Regions from separate parts of the Pseudomonas sp. Cab53 genome, predicted to be linked through region 1. Evidence: predicted binding sites of a transcription regulator. Region 1 holds the regulator's gene; the other holds the start of a gene.
The links. Region 1 encodes sigma-54, which starts transcription at its own class of promoters, with help from an activator protein. Its sites were predicted from a motif close to ANTGGCATNNANNTTGCTNT; they were not measured.

Region 2: glnK (P-II family nitrogen regulator) is a predicted target of sigma-54. The motif match lies at 3,567-3,586, and genes of this name have one in related genera.

Annotation. Positions count from the first base shown of each region.
Region 1 is NZ_AP021902.1:1,008,214-1,015,472, forward strand. It holds gene KI241_RS04235 (class II fumarate hydratase) at 1-881, shown strand, start outside; gene KI241_RS04240 (tetratricopeptide repeat protein) at 908-1,348, shown strand; partial or broken gene KI241_RS04245 (superoxide dismutase) at 1,351-1,982, shown strand; gene KI241_RS04250 (HPr family phosphocarrier protein) at 1,961-2,236, opposite strand; gene rapZ (RNase adapter RapZ) at 2,252-3,109, opposite strand; gene ptsN (PTS IIA-like nitrogen regulatory protein PtsN) at 3,112-3,576, opposite strand; gene raiA (ribosome-associated translation inhibitor RaiA) at 3,588-3,896, opposite strand; gene KI241_RS04270 (RNA polymerase factor sigma-54) at 3,973-5,466, opposite strand; gene lptB (LPS export ABC transporter ATP-binding protein) at 5,631-6,356, opposite strand; gene lptA (lipopolysaccharide transport periplasmic protein LptA) at 6,356-6,901, opposite strand; gene lptC (LPS export ABC transporter periplasmic protein LptC) at 6,888-7,259, opposite strand, start outside.
Region 2 is NZ_AP021902.1:5,994,293-6,001,551, reverse strand. It holds gene KI241_RS26530 (YifB family Mg chelatase-like AAA ATPase) at 1-1,078, opposite strand, end outside; gene KI241_RS26525 (methyl-accepting chemotaxis protein) at 1,432-3,072, shown strand; gene KI241_RS26520 (accessory factor UbiK family protein) at 3,112-3,372, opposite strand; gene glnK (P-II family nitrogen regulator) at 3,788-4,126, shown strand; gene KI241_RS26510 (ammonium transporter) at 4,160-5,494, shown strand; gene KI241_RS26505 (secondary thiamine-phosphate synthase enzyme YjbQ) at 5,707-6,132, shown strand; gene sutA (transcriptional regulator SutA) at 6,235-6,558, shown strand; gene KI241_RS26495 (HAD-IA family hydrolase) at 6,808-7,259, opposite strand, start outside.

The sequences.
Region 1 (7,259 bases):
AGCACAAGGCCGTGCAGGTCCACCCGTTCATCAAGACCGGCCGTACCCACCTGATGGATGCCATGCCGGTGCGCTTGAGCCAGGTGCTCGAGGGTTGGGCGCAGCAACTCAAGGCCAACATCGGTCACCTGCAGGACTTGCTGCCGAGCCTGCAAGCGCTGGCCCAGGGCGGTACGGCGGTGGGCACCGGGGTCAATGCCCATCCGCGTTTCGCCGAGCTGTTCAGCCAGCAACTGACGCAATTGACCGGGGTGCAATTCACTCCAGGCAAGCACCTGTTCGCGCTGATCGGTTCCCAGGACACTGCCGTGGCAGTGTCCGGCCAGCTCAAGACCACCGCGGTGTCGCTGATGAAAATCGCCAACGACCTGCGCTGGATGAATTCCGGGCCGTTGGCTGGCCTGGGCGAGATCGAGCTCGAAGGCCTGCAGCCGGGCTCGTCGATCATGCCCGGCAAGGTCAACCCGGTGATCCCCGAAGCCACGGCGATGGTGGCAGCCCAGGTCATCGGCAACGACACGGTGATCACCGTCGCCGGTCAGTCCGGTAATTTCGAACTGAACGTGATGTTGCCGATCATCGCCCAGAACCTGTTGAGCAGCATTGCCCTGATGTCCACCGCCAGCCGTTTGCTGGCGGACAAGGCCATCGCCACGTTCAAGGTCAACGAAGCCCGGCTCAAGGATGCGTTGTCGCGCAATCCGATCCTGGTTACCGCCTTGAACCCGATCATCGGTTACCAGAAGGCCGCTGAAATCGCCAAGACGGCCTACCGGCAAGGCCGCCCGGTCATCGATGTCGCCCTGGAATACACCCATCTGAGCCGTAGCGAACTCGAGGTTCTGCTGGACCCCGAGAAGCTCACCGCTGGCGGCGTTTAACCCGACACACCTGTGGAGGATTGATCATGGAACACTGGAAACGAACGATCGAACGCGCCAATCGCTGGTTCAGGCTGGGCGAGTGGGTGGATGCCCGGGAAGCCTATCTGCAGGCACTGGCCTTGGCCCAGGTGTTGTTCGAGCGCTGGCCGGACGCCGATGAAGCCGTGGCTGCCTGTGTCGTTTCCCATCACAACCTGGCGGACCTGCACTTGTGCCTGAACCAGCCGGAGGAGAGCGTCGAGTACCTGTGCGCCATTCACCAACGCCTGTTGCAAACCATGCAGGACGAACGCCTGGCACCGGCCCTGCGTGCAGCGGCGCTGCGCCAGAGCCACAAGACCTACGTCGAACTGCTGAATTTCATCAGCGAGCACGGCGAATACCCTCGCACCCAACGCCTGCTGCACTGCGATGCCGCCTCATCGCGGCCGTGCAATGCCCCGGTTCATTACGGAGTTCATTGAAAATGGCTTTTACCTTGCCTGCATTGCCCTACGCCTACGACGCCCTGGAGCCGCACATCGATGCGCAGACCATGGAAATCCACTACACCAAGCATCACCAGACCTACATCAACAACCTCAACGCTGCGGTAGAGGGCACCGAATACGCCAGCTGGCCCGTCGAGAAACTGGTTTCCAGTGTGGCGCAATTGCCCCAGGACCTGAAAGCCGCTGTGATCAACCAGGGCGGTGGCCATGCCAACCATTCGTTGTTCTGGGAGGTGATGAGTTCCCAGGGGGAGGGCGGCCGGAAGGCGCCTTGGCCGAAGCGATCGAAACGCAACTGGGTGGCCTGGAGCGTTTCAAGGAAGCCTTCACCAAGGCCGCGCTCACCCGCTTCGGCAGTGGCTGGGCCTGGCTGAGCGTGACACTGCAAAATACCCTGGTGGTGGAAAGCAGCGGCAACCAGGACAGCCCGCTGATGAATGGCAATACGCCGATCCTGGGGCTGGACGTGTGGGAGCACGCCTACTACCTGCGCTACCAGAACCGTCGGCCCGAATACATCAGCGCGTTCTACAACGTGATCAACTGGCCAGAAGTGGCGCGGCGCTACGAGGCCGCGCTAGGCGCTTATTCGCCTTCGTCGAAATAGTTGTTGATCAAGGCCACCAGGGCATCCATCGCTTCCTGCGCCTCTTCGCCTTCGGTGGCCAGGTGGATCTTGGTGCCCTTGCCGGCAGCGAGCATCATCATGGCCATGATGCTCTTGCCGTCGATCATGGTTTCAGGCGTCCGACCGACGCGGATAGTCGTGTCCTTGAACCGGCCTGCCACGCCAACGAATTTGGCTGAAGCCCGGGCGTGCAGCCCCAGCTTGTTGATGATTTCTATTTCCTGAGCAGGCATCGCGATGTGAATCCTTTAACTGAGGTCGCGGTGGCGAACCTGGACATTCTTCAGGGATTGTTGCAGGAGCTGACCCAGGCGTTCGGTCAGGTAGACGGAGCGGTGATGGCCGCCCGTGCAGCCAATGGCAATCGTGACGTAGGCACGGTTGCTGGCGGCAAAGCGGGGCAGCCACTTGAGCAGGTAGCTGGAAATATCCTGGTACATCTCTTCGACATCCGGCTGTGCGGCCAGGTAGTCGATTACCGGTTGGTCGAGCCCGGACTGCTCGCGCAACTCCGGTTTCCAATAAGGGTTGGGCAGGCAGCGCACGTCGAACACCAGGTCGGCGTCCACGGGCATGCCACGTTTGAACCCGAACGACTCCACCAGGAACGCCGTACCTGGCTCCGGCTGGTTCAGCAGGCGCAACTTGATGGTGTCGCGCAGCTGATACAGGTTCAGGTTCGTGGTATTGACCTTCAGGTCCGCCAGGTCGGCAATCGGCCCCAGCAGTTGGCTCTCATCCTCGATGGCTTCGGCCAGGGAGCGATTGGCGTTGCTCAGCGGGTGGCGCCGGCGGGTTTCGGAAAACCGCTTGAGCAGTGTTTCTTCATCAGCATCCAGGTACAAGACATCGCACTGGATGTGCCGGCTGCGCACTTCCTCGAGCAGGGCCGGGAAACGCGACAGGTGGCTAGGCAGGTTGCGCGCGTCGATGGACACCGCCACCAAAGGCTGCGCCAGCTCGGTATGGATCATCGCGCGCTCGGCCAGCTCCGGCAGCAAGCCGGCGGGCAGGTTGTCTATGCAGTAGTAGCCGCTGTCCTCAAGCACATTGAGGGCCGTGCTTTTACCGGAGCCGGAGCGACCACTGACGATGATCATGCGCATGTTTAATGACCGTTCTGCTCGTCCAGGACAACCTGATACAAGGCTTGGTTAGTCGGTGCGCTGCGCAATTTTTCGCGCACTTCCTTGCGGTCCAGCATGCTGGCGATCTGGCGCAGCAGCTCAAGATGCGCATCGGTCGCCGCTTCCGGGACCAGCAGTACGAACAGCAGGTCGACCGGTGCGCCGTCAATGGCGTCGAAATCGATGGCGGCTTCAAGGTGCAGCAACGCGCTGATGGGCGAGGTGCATCCCTTGAGGCGGCAGTGAGGAATGGCGATGCCGTTGCCAAAACCGGTGGAGCCGAGTTTTTCACGGGCAACGAGGGCCTCGAAGACGTCCTGCATTTCCAGATCCGGCACTTCGCGGTGGATCAGGTTGGCGATTTGTTCGAGGGCTTTCTTTTTACTGCCGCCCGGCGCGTTCACCAGGGAACGGCCGGGGGTCAGGATGGTTTCTAGTCGGATCATGGATTGGGGGGTTAACGACCGGTAGCGCCCTGGAGGAGGCTCTGGGTCTTTTCCTTATGCTTTTTGAGTTGGCGATCCAGCTTGTCGGTCAGCAGGTCAATCGCGGCATACATGTCTGTGTGCTCCGCATTGGCAACCACCTCTCCGCCGGGAATATGCAACGTGGCTTCGATTTTCTGCAGCAGCTTCTCGACGTTCATCGTGACTTGCACATTGGTGATCTTGTCGAAATGCCTTTCCAATCGGTCGAGTTTTTCGCCGATATAGGTGCGCAGGGGTTCGGTCACTTCCAGTTGGTGTCCACTGATGTTGACTTGCATACAGCTTCTCCTTCGTTGCCAGTGCATAAAGCGGCAGGCAGAAATGCCTGCCACTGGAACGCTGTGGCGTGGCCTGTTACATCAACCGCTTGCGTTCGCTCGAAGGTGCGATCCCGAGGGATTCGCGGTACTTGGCGACGGTACGGCGGGCCACCTGAATGCCTTGTGCCTCCAGTAAACCAGCGATCTTGCTGTCACTCAACGGCTTTTTCTGATTTTCCGCAGCCACCAGTTTCTTGATGATTGCGCGGATGGCCGTGGACGAGCATTCGCCGCCTTCGGAGGTGCTGACATGGCTGGAGAAAAAGTATTTCAATTCATAGATGCCCCGTGGGGTATGCATGAATTTCTGGGTGGTTACCCGGGAAATCGTCGACTCGTGCATGCCCACTGCCTCGGCAATGTCATGCAGGACCAACGGTTTCATCGCTTCGTCGCCGTACTCCAGGAAGCCGCGCTGATGCTCGACGATCTGGGTGGCCACTTTCATCAGGGTTTCGTTGCGACTCTGCAGGCTCTTGATGAACCAGCGCGCTTCCTGCAACTGGTTGCGCATGAAGGTGTTGTCGGCGCTGGTGTCGGCGCGCCTGACGAAGCCGGCGTACTGGGCGTTGACCCGCAGCTTGGGCACCGACTCCTGGTTCAGCTCGACCAGCCAGCGATCGTTGTGCTTGCGCACGATGACGTCGGGCACCACGTATTCGGGTTCGGTGGATTCGATCTGCGAGCCGGGGCGCGGGTTGAGGCTCTGCACCAGTTCGATGACCTGGCGCAGTTCGTCTTCCTTGAGCTTCATGCGGCGCATCAACTGGCTGTAGTCGCGGCCGCCCAGCAGGTCGATGTAGTCGGTGACCAGTCGCTTGGCTTCGGTCAGCCAGGGTGTCTTGGCCGGCAACTGGCGCAGTTGCAGCAGCAGGCATTCGCCCAGGTTGCGGGCGCCGATGCCGGCCGGCTCGAACTGTTGGATCCGGTGGAGAACGGCCTCGATCTCGTCCAGCTCGATGTCGAGCTCGGGGTCGAAGGCTTCCAGGATTTCTTCCAGGGTCTCGTCCAGGTAGCCCTGGTTGTTGATGCAGTCGATCAGGGTGACGGCGATCAGGCGATCGGTGTCGGACATCGGCGCCAGGTTCAACTGCCACAGCAAGTGGCTTTGCAGGCTTTCGCCGGCGGAGGTGCGGGTGGTGAAGTCCCACTCGTCGTCATCGCTGCTCGGCAGGCTGCTGGCGCTGGTCTGGTAGACGTCTTCCCAGGCCGTGTCCACGGGCAGGTCGTTGGGAATGCGTTCGTTCCATTCGCCGTCCTCGAGGTTGTCCACCGTCGGGGCGGCTTCCTGGTAGGACGGTTCGGGGATCTCGGTGTTGGTCTTCTGCTCGACGTTGTCGGCCAGCGGGTCGGTGTTGTCGAAGTCGTCGCCTTCTTCCTGGCGTTCGAGCATCGGATTGGACTCCAGAGCCTCTTGGATTTCCTGTTGCAGGTCCAGGGTCGACAATTGGAGCAGGCGGATGGCCTGTTGCAGCTGCGGCGTCATCGTCAGCTGCTGGCCCATTCTCAAGACTAGCGATGGTTTCATGGCAGGGGCTTAACACCTTATTCGCCGGCGCACATGCGCCATCCACTACAGGGCGCCGAAGCGCCAAACTTAAGCAAATTATATGCCTGAAACTGAAGTGTTTGCCTAGGGCATCACCATAATAAAATCAGCAATGCCCGCGGCGATTCGCCAGACACTCGTGCTTACAGGCGGAACTCATGGCCCAGGTACACTTCCTTGACCAGGTCGTTGGCCAGGATGGCGGCGGAGTCGCCTTCGGCGATCAACTGGCCGTCATTGACGATATAGGCGGTCTCGCAGATATCCAGGGTCTCGCGCACGTTGTGGTCGGTGATGAGCACGCCGATGCCCTTGGCCTTGAGGTGGTGGATGATCTGCTTGATGTCGCCCACCGAGATCGGGTCCACGCCGGCGAAGGGTTCGTCGAGCAGGATGAACTTCGGTGCGGTGGCCAGGGCCCGGGCGATTTCCACCCGGCGCCGTTCACCACCGGACAGGCTCATGCCCAGGTTGTCGCGAATGTGGCTGATATGGAATTCCTGCAGCAGGCTTTCCAGTTCCTGGCGACGACCGGCCTTGTCGAGTTCCTTGCGGGTCTCGAGGATCGCCATGATGTTGTCGGCGACCGACAGCTTGCGGAAGATCGACGCTTCTTGCGGCAAGTAGCCGATACCGGCCTTGGCCCGGCCGTGCATCGGCTGGTGGCTGACATCCAGGTCGTCGATCAGTACGCGACCCTGGTCGGCCTGGACCAGGCCGACGATCATGTAGAAGCAGGTGGTCTTGCCCGCGCCGTTGGGGCCGAGCAGGCCGACGATCTGGCCGCTGTCGATGGACAGGCTGACATCACGCACGACTTGACGGCTCTTGTAGCTCTTGGCCAAGTGCTGAGCTTTCAGAGTTGCCATTACTGGGCCTTCTGGTCGGTTTTCTTTTTAGGCTGGATCACCATGTCGATCCGTGGGCGCTGCTCGGTCACCTTGCTGCCGGTGGCGCGACCGGCGCTGGCCAGTTTCTTGTTGGTGTCGTAGACGATCTTCTCACCCTGGGTGACGTTGTTGTCCTTGTCGACGACCTTGGCGCGGTCGATCAGAACGACGCGGTCCTGGGAGGCGTGGTACTGGATGGTCACGCCATAGCCCTGCACAGGCTTGGTGTCGCCGGCGGTCTGCAACTGCTCGAAGTAGGCCAGGTTGCCGACCGAGGTCACCACGTCGATGTCGCCGGACTGGGTGCGCGTGATGGTCACGGTGTTGCCGGTCACTTTCATCGAGCCCTGGGTGATGATCACATCGCCCTTGTAGGTGGCTACGCCGTTCTTGTCGTCCAATTGGGCGTCGTCGGCCTGGATGCGGATAGGCTGGTCGCGGTCGTTGGGAAGAGCCCAGGCGCTCGCGCTTCCCAGTGCTGCGCCCAGACTGAGCAAAATAGGGAGGGTTTTAGCGAGCTTCATACTGTCCTCTTACGTTCGATAGCAGGTGTATCCTGCTTTCCTTCAAATACGCCTTCATTCCCGTGCCGGTCGATACACCCCCGGCGCCGTCGATTCTAACGGGTTGCTCGGTCTGCGCATATTGTTGCTGCGGGAACACCGTCATGCGTGTGCTGGTGATGATGGTCGTGCGGTTCTTCTCGTCGGTCCGGGCCACGCGCACCGAGTCGATCAACTCCACTTCGGTGCCGCCGGAATTGACTTCGGCGCGCTTGCTCTGCACGTGCCACGGAAACTCGGTGCCGCGAAACATGTTCAGGTCCGGCGTGGTGACCAGCGTAATGTCGGTTGCCTTGACGTGGTCGACCTTGTCGGCTGT
Region 2 (7,259 bases), 1.3 Mb from region 1:
TGCAACGGCCGCTGGGTTCGCCCAGGTAGCCGCAGGGGCAAGGATTCATCGCCGCCACCAATTGGAAGCGAGCGGGAAAACGCACCCGGTCACGGGCGCGGGATACCACGATGTGCCCCGACTCCAACGGCTCCCTCAACACTTCCAGGACCTTGCGGTCGAACTCCGGCAATTCATCGAGAAACAGCACGCCGTGGTGGGCGAGGGTGATTTCCCCGGGTTGTGGCTTGGATCCGCCACCCACCAGCGCCGGGCCGGAGGCGGAGTGATGGGGCTGGCGAAACGGGCGCTGCGGCCAGTGGCTCAGCGGCACGCAACTGGCCACCGACTGGATGGCCGCGACTTCCAGGGCCTCGCTCTCGGCCAGGGGCGGCAGCAAGCCTGGCAACCGACTGGCGAGCAGGGTCTTGCCGGTGCCCGGTGGCCCGCTGAACAGCAGGTTGTGCGCCCCGGCGGCGGCAATCAGCAAGGCCCGCTTGGCCCCGACCTGGCCTTGTACTTCATTCAGGTCGGGGTAGGGCTTGCTGGCGCAAAGCAGGCCGTTGGACACATAGGGCGGCACCGGGGTGTGGCCGTTGAAGTGGGCCACGGCTTCGAGCAGATGATCTACCGCGATCACCTTCAATCCTGAGGCGAGGCAGGCTTCCTCGGCGTTCGCCCGGGGCACCATCAGCGTGCGCCCGGCCGTGCGCGCCGCCAGCGCTGCGGGCAGCACCCCGCGCACCGGACGCACCGCGCCGGACAGCGCCAGTTCGCCAAGGCATTCCACGTCGTCCAGGGTCAGCGTCGGCACTTGCACGCTGGCCGCCAGGATGCCCAGGGCAATGGCCAGGTCGAAGCGCCCGCCGTCCTTGGGCAGGTCTGCCGGGGCCAGGTTGAGGGTGATGCGCCGCGCCGGGAAATTGAGCCCAGAATTGATGATCGCGCTACGGACCCGGTCCTTGCTTTCCTTCACCGCCGCTTCGGGCAGGCCGACCATCGTCAGCGACGGCAGGCCATTGGCCAAGTGAACTTCAACGGTAACGGCGGGAGCCTCCACCCCCACCTGGGCGCGGCTGTGGACGATGGCAAGCGACATGAATCGTTCCTTGAGTGAATAGGGAAGCCGCATCCTGCGGCCCCTGAAGGTTAGTCGCGCAATGGCGTTCAAGCGCGACCGTTGAAGGCGCAAATCTTGGCGAGATGTTGCAGGACGATGACTGCGCCTGGCATCGCGACGCGCCCTTGGAGTGCCCCGGCATCGATGCGGGGTGGCCGCGTGATCGTTGAAAAATCCATACGCTCATGCGCCGCCGTCCATTGTTGGCAATCTTTTACGGGCTGTAACATTTTTCGAAAATGGCAAAGAGCCATTAGCTCCTTGCCTGGCGTGACCCGGGGCGGGGGAATACCCACCTGAAGGGGCGCTCAAGGGCGCTCCATGAGAACCCGATGAACTGGATCAATGACGCGAAATTCTCGACCAAGCTGATCACCTCGTTCGTCCTGTGTGCGTTCATCACTCTGGCCGTGGGCATGCTGGGCGTCAGCGGCGTCGCGACCTTGTCCGCGCGCTTGCAGACCGTGTTCAACACCAACCTGGTGTCGGTCGCCAATACGGCGCAGACAAAGACCAAGGCCGTTGGCCAGACGCGTGACATGTACCGCCTGTATGTCGCCACCGCCGGCAATGCCCCGCAAAGCATGAAGGATGAATTCCTGGCCTCGATGAAAGCCAATCAGTTGGCCAGCGAACAGGCATTCGCCGAGTACCGCAAAGGTCGCCTGGCCGAGGATGAGCGCCTGGCCGGCGACCAGGTGGCCCGCGATTGGCCGGTCTACCAGGCCATGGTGCAACGATACGTGGCGATGATGGCGGCCGGCGACCTGGAGAACGGGCGTGCCCTGCTGCTGGGCGACTTGCAGAAAACCTACCGCAAGGTAATGGACCAGTTGACCATCATGATCGACTCCAATGATCGCCAGATCAGCGAAAGCGCCCAGGACGCCGCCCGCCAGGAGGTGTCGGCCCGGACGATCCTGTACAGCGGCATCGCCATCGCGTTTGTCGCGGCGCTGTTGCTGGGGATGTTCATCAGCCGCGTGATCAGCCAGCCGATTGCCGTCGCACTCGACTGTGCCGAGCGCATCGCCCAAGGCGACCTGACCCAGCACATCACCCGTCGTCGCCGTGACGAGGCCGGCCAGTTGCTTGCGGCCCTTGGCGACATGCAGGCCAGCCTGAAGACCACGCTCCAGCAGATCGCCAGTGCTTCGGACCAGTTGGCCTCCGCGGCCGAGGAGTTGACGGCGGTCACTGACGACGGCAGTCGCGCCTTGATCCGGCAGAATGATGAAATCCAACAGGCGGCCACCGCCGTGACCGAGATGACGTCAGCGGTAGAGGAAGTCGCCCGCAATGCCGTGTCCACTTCCCAGGCGTCCCAAGCGACCAGTGCCCAGGCCAGCAGCGGACGTGACCAGGCGCGCAGCGCGGTGCAGGCGATCGATCATGCGACCCAGGAAATCACCTCGTCCACCGGGCTGGTCCGAGACCTGGCGGTACAAGTGCGTGATATCGGCAAGGTGTTGGATGTGATCCGGGGGATCGCCGAGCAGACCAATTTGTTGGCCCTCAACGCGGCCATCGAGGCGGCCCGGGCCGGGGAACAGGGGCGTGGCTTTGCTGTGGTCGCCGACGAGGTTCGCGCCCTGGCGGCGCGCACCCAGGCGTCTACCGGTGAGATCGAGGGCATGATCCTCGCGGTGCAGGACCGAGCCGACGGCGCGGTCGATGCCATGGGCAAGAGCCAGGCGCTGGTCACCCAGACCCAGGGGCTGGCCCGGGCCACTGGCCAGGCGTTGGAGCAGATCGCCGATGGGATCGCGCAGATCAACGACCGTAACCTGGTCATCGCCACGGCGTCCGAGGAGCAGGCCCATGTGGCCCGTGAGGTGGACCGCAACCTGGTGAACATCCAGGATCTCTCGACCCAGACCGCGGCGGGGGCGAACCAGACCAATGCGTCGAGCCAGGCGCTGTCCGGCCTGGCGCTGTCATTCAATACGCTGGTCAGCCGTTTTCGTCTCTAATCCCCGTTGCATGCGCGCCGGGGCGTGGCTCCGGGCGGTTTACTCCGCGGTCGGCGTCAGTCGCGCTTCCAGCTCCGCGACCTTCGCCTCCAGGCTTTCCAGGCGCGCCCGGGTGCGGGCCAGCACCACCATCTGACTGTCGAATTCCTCCCGGCTCACCAGGTCCAGCTTGCTGAACCCGCTTTGCAGCAAGGCCTTGAGCTGGCTTTCGATTTCGCTCTTGGGCAACGGCGTGTCACCGCTCATGAGGCGGGCGGCATGGCCGCTCAGGGCGTCGAGGAGGTCTTTTGGCGCAAGCATGGCAAGTGTCCTGAAAACGATGGCGGGCAGTGTACCACGCAGTGTCTATAGTCAATTCCCGCAGGCGGGGATGCACGCTTTTCGCGCACGCGGGCGGGCGTCTTCGCACTGTTGTTGTGCGTATCGCCGCGGTTCATCACGTGATGCAGGTACAGGTGTGGGGTAAGGGATTGAAAACAGAGGGTTTGGGCACAGATGGCAAGGTTTCTGCTTAGAGGCTGATGACCCATGCACTGATGCAGTCGCTGTGACGAATGCAGTGCAGCAGGCGAAGCGGGGAGCTTCGCCAGGATCGGTTAGCTGGCACCTGTCGGGCAACTTGGGCCGACGACGCGTTACAAAGCCAGGCACTGCGCTTAGACTTGAGTCGGGTTTGTTTTCCTGGGGCAAGTCCACCAATTCGGGAGAGAGTTTCATGAAGCTAGTCACTGCCATCATCAAGCCGTTCAAGTTGGACGACGTGCGCGAGTCGTTGTCCGAGATCGGCGTGCAGGGCATTACCGTTACTGAGGTCAAAGGCTTCGGGCGGCAGAAAGGTCACACCGAGCTGTATCGCGGCGCGGAATACGTGGTCGATTTCCTGCCCAAGGTGAAGATCGATGTCGCCATTGACGACAAGGATCTGGACCGTGTGATCGAAGCGATCACCAAGGCCGCCAACACCGGCAAGATCGGTGACGGAAAGATCTTCGTGGTCAATCTGGAACAGGCTATTCGCATCCGTACCGGCGAAACCGATACCGACGCCATCTAAGCCGCCAAACCCAACGCCCCAGGAGAAAACAATATGACTCTGCGTAAATTCGCAGGGCTAGGAGCCCTGTTGTCCTTCGTAATGCCTGGCCTGGCCATGGCGGAAGAAGCGGCAGCCCCCGTCCTCAACTCCGGCGACACCGCCTGGATGCTGACGGCCACCATTCTTGTTCTGTTCATGACCATTCCCGGCCTGGCGCTGTTCTATGGCGGCATGGTCCGGTCGAAAAACCTTCTTTCCGTGATGATGCAGTGCTTTGCCATTACCGGTCTGATCAGTGTGTTGTGGGTCATCTATGGCTACAGCATCGCGTTCGACACCACCGGCATGGAGCAGGGCGTCGTCAATTTCAATTCCTTCATCGGCGGCCTGGGCAAGGCGTTCCTGGCGGGCGTGACCCCGGCGAGCATCACCGGTCCAACGGCGCTGTTCCCGGAAGCGGTGTTCATCACCTTCCAGATGACGTTCGCCATCATCACCCCGGCCCTGATCGTCGGTGCCTTTGCCGAGCGCATGAAGTTCTCCGCCATGCTGGTCTTCATGGGCATCTGGTTCACCCTGGTCTACGCGCCGATCGCGCACATGGTCTGGTCCGGTAACGGCGGCCTGTTGTGGGACTGGGGCGTGCTGGACTTCGCCGGCGGCACCGTGGTGCACATCAACGCCGGTATCGCGGGCCTGGTGGCGTGCCTGGTACTGGGCAAGCGCAAGGGCTTCCCGACCACGCCGATGGCACCGCATAACCTGGGCTACACCCTGATGGGCGCGGCCATGCTGTGGGTCGGTTGGTTCGGCTTTAACGCCGGTTCCGCCGTCGCCGCCAATGGCACCGCCGGCATGGCGATGCTGGTGACTCAGATCGCCACCGCTGCGGCAGCACTGGGCTGGATGTTTGCCGAGTGGATCACCCACGGCAAGCCAAGCGCGCTGGGCATCGCCTCGGGCGTGGTCGCGGGCCTGGTGGCCATCACGCCGGCGGCCGGCACCGTGGGCCCGATGGGCGCCCTGGTCATCGGCCTGGCGGCGGGCGTGGTGTGCTTCTTCTGCGCCACCACCCTCAAGCGCAAGCTTGGCTACGACGACTCCCTGGACGCCTTCGGCGTGCACGGCATCGGCGGTATCCTCGGCGCGATCCTCACCGGCGTGTTCGCGGCCCCGGCCCTGGGTGGCTTCGGCACCGTGACCGACATCGCCGCACAAGTATGGATTCAAGCCAAAGGCGTGGGCTTCACGGTGATCTACACCGCGATCGTCACTTTCATCATCCTAAAGGTGCTGGACGCTGTCATGGGTCTGCGTGTCTCCGAGGAAGAAGAGGCGGTGGGCCTGGACCTGGCGCAACACAACGAGCGTGGCTACAACCTGTAAGTGCACGCGTTAAAAATTGCCCGGTTCGCCGGGCATTTTTTTGCCTGGAATTTGTCACTGCCCATAAGGCAGGCCGGTTTTTCCGACGCCTTTTGTTGTATAGGCGACATGGGCTTTTCTGCCGCCAAAGGCTTACATGGAGGCAAGAATATTAGGCCCTTTGTTTTTTTTCAGAGCGCGCTAGAATGCGCGCCGAGCGTGCGGAGAAGTGTATGTGGCAACAGACGCTGATTACCCTGCGGGCACGGCCCCGGGGCTTTCATCTGGTGACGGACGAGTTGCTCGCCGGCCTGCCTGAACTCCGGGCGTGCCGTGTCGGTCTGTTGCATCTGTGGCTGCAGCACACCTCGGCTTCGTTGACGATCAACGAGAACGCCGATCCGGCGGTACGTCGAGACTTCGAACGATTTTTCAATCGGCTGATCCCACAAGGAACCGCCGATTACGAGCACAACGACGAAGGCCTGGACGACCTCCCGGCGCACTTCAAGGCGAGCGTGCTCGGTTGTCAGCTGACCCTGCCGGTGACGGCTGGACGGCTGGCGTTGGGGACCTGGCAAGGTGTTTATCTGGGCGAGCACCGTGATCATGGCGGTGCTCGTAAAGTCCTCGCCACGCTATACGGTGAAGGGGCATGACCGCTGGTTGACGGCGGATGTTGAATTTTTTCTGGCAGCCTTCGAACAGATGGCGAAGCTGGGCTATAACTAATCTGCTTTTCGCAAGTCATGAGGTAGAACATGAGCGACGATGATCTGGAAAACGACGACCTCGAAGTAGGCGACGAAGACGAGACCGAAGAAGGCCTGGAGGCGGCAGCTGAAGACGTTGCCGATGACGATGGTGCCGATGTCCCGGCTCCCACCGCCAAAGGCAAGGCCAAGGCAGCGGTGTCGGTCGACGAGTTGCCGAGCGTAGAGGCCAAGAACAAGGAGCGTGACGCACTCGCCAAGGCCATGGAAGAATTCCTGGCCCGGGGTGGAAAGGTGCAGGAAGTGGAAGCCAACGTGGTCGCCGACCCGCCCAAGAAACCCGACAACAAATACGGCAGCCGCCCTATTTGAGTTCTGCTTCTTGCTTGCTGAAAAAGCCCGCCGTCGCTGCGGGCTTTTTCATGGGTGCGATTCTATTCCCGGCCAGACGCAGTCCCTGTGGGAGCGAGCTTGCTCGCGATAGCGATGGGTCTGTTGGGATTGATGTTGGACGTGCCGCCGTCATCGCGAGCAAGCTCGCTCCCACAGATTTCTTTGCCAGGCGGGGAGCTGCGGGACACAGCCGCTCCCACAGAGGGTTTGGCGGCTGTGAGGCAGGGTTCAGGGTTGGCTATGCCACCCGGCCAGTAACCTCGGCAGTTCGGTCAGGCTGCGAATCTCCGCATCTGGCGCATGTTCGGCATCCCAGGCCTTGCCCGTCGGGTTGAACCAAACCGCCCGCAGGCCGGCTTGCTGGGCACCGGCGATGTCGTCGCCGGGGTGGTCACCGATGTGCACGGCGGTCTGGGGCGTGGCACCGCCGCGTTGCAGGGCTTCGTGGAACAGTTGGGCGTCGGGTTTGGCGATGCCGATGTCCTCGGCGCACAAGGCAAACTTGAAATAATCGGCCAGCCCCAGGCGGCGCACGTCGGCGTTGCCGTTGGTGACCACGCCCAGGCTGAACTGATTGGCGAGGATTTCCAGGGTGGGCTGTACCTCGGGAAAGATCTCCAACTGATGGCGGGCATGCAGGAACGCCTCGAACCCCTGGTCCGCCAGCTCCGACGCTTGCC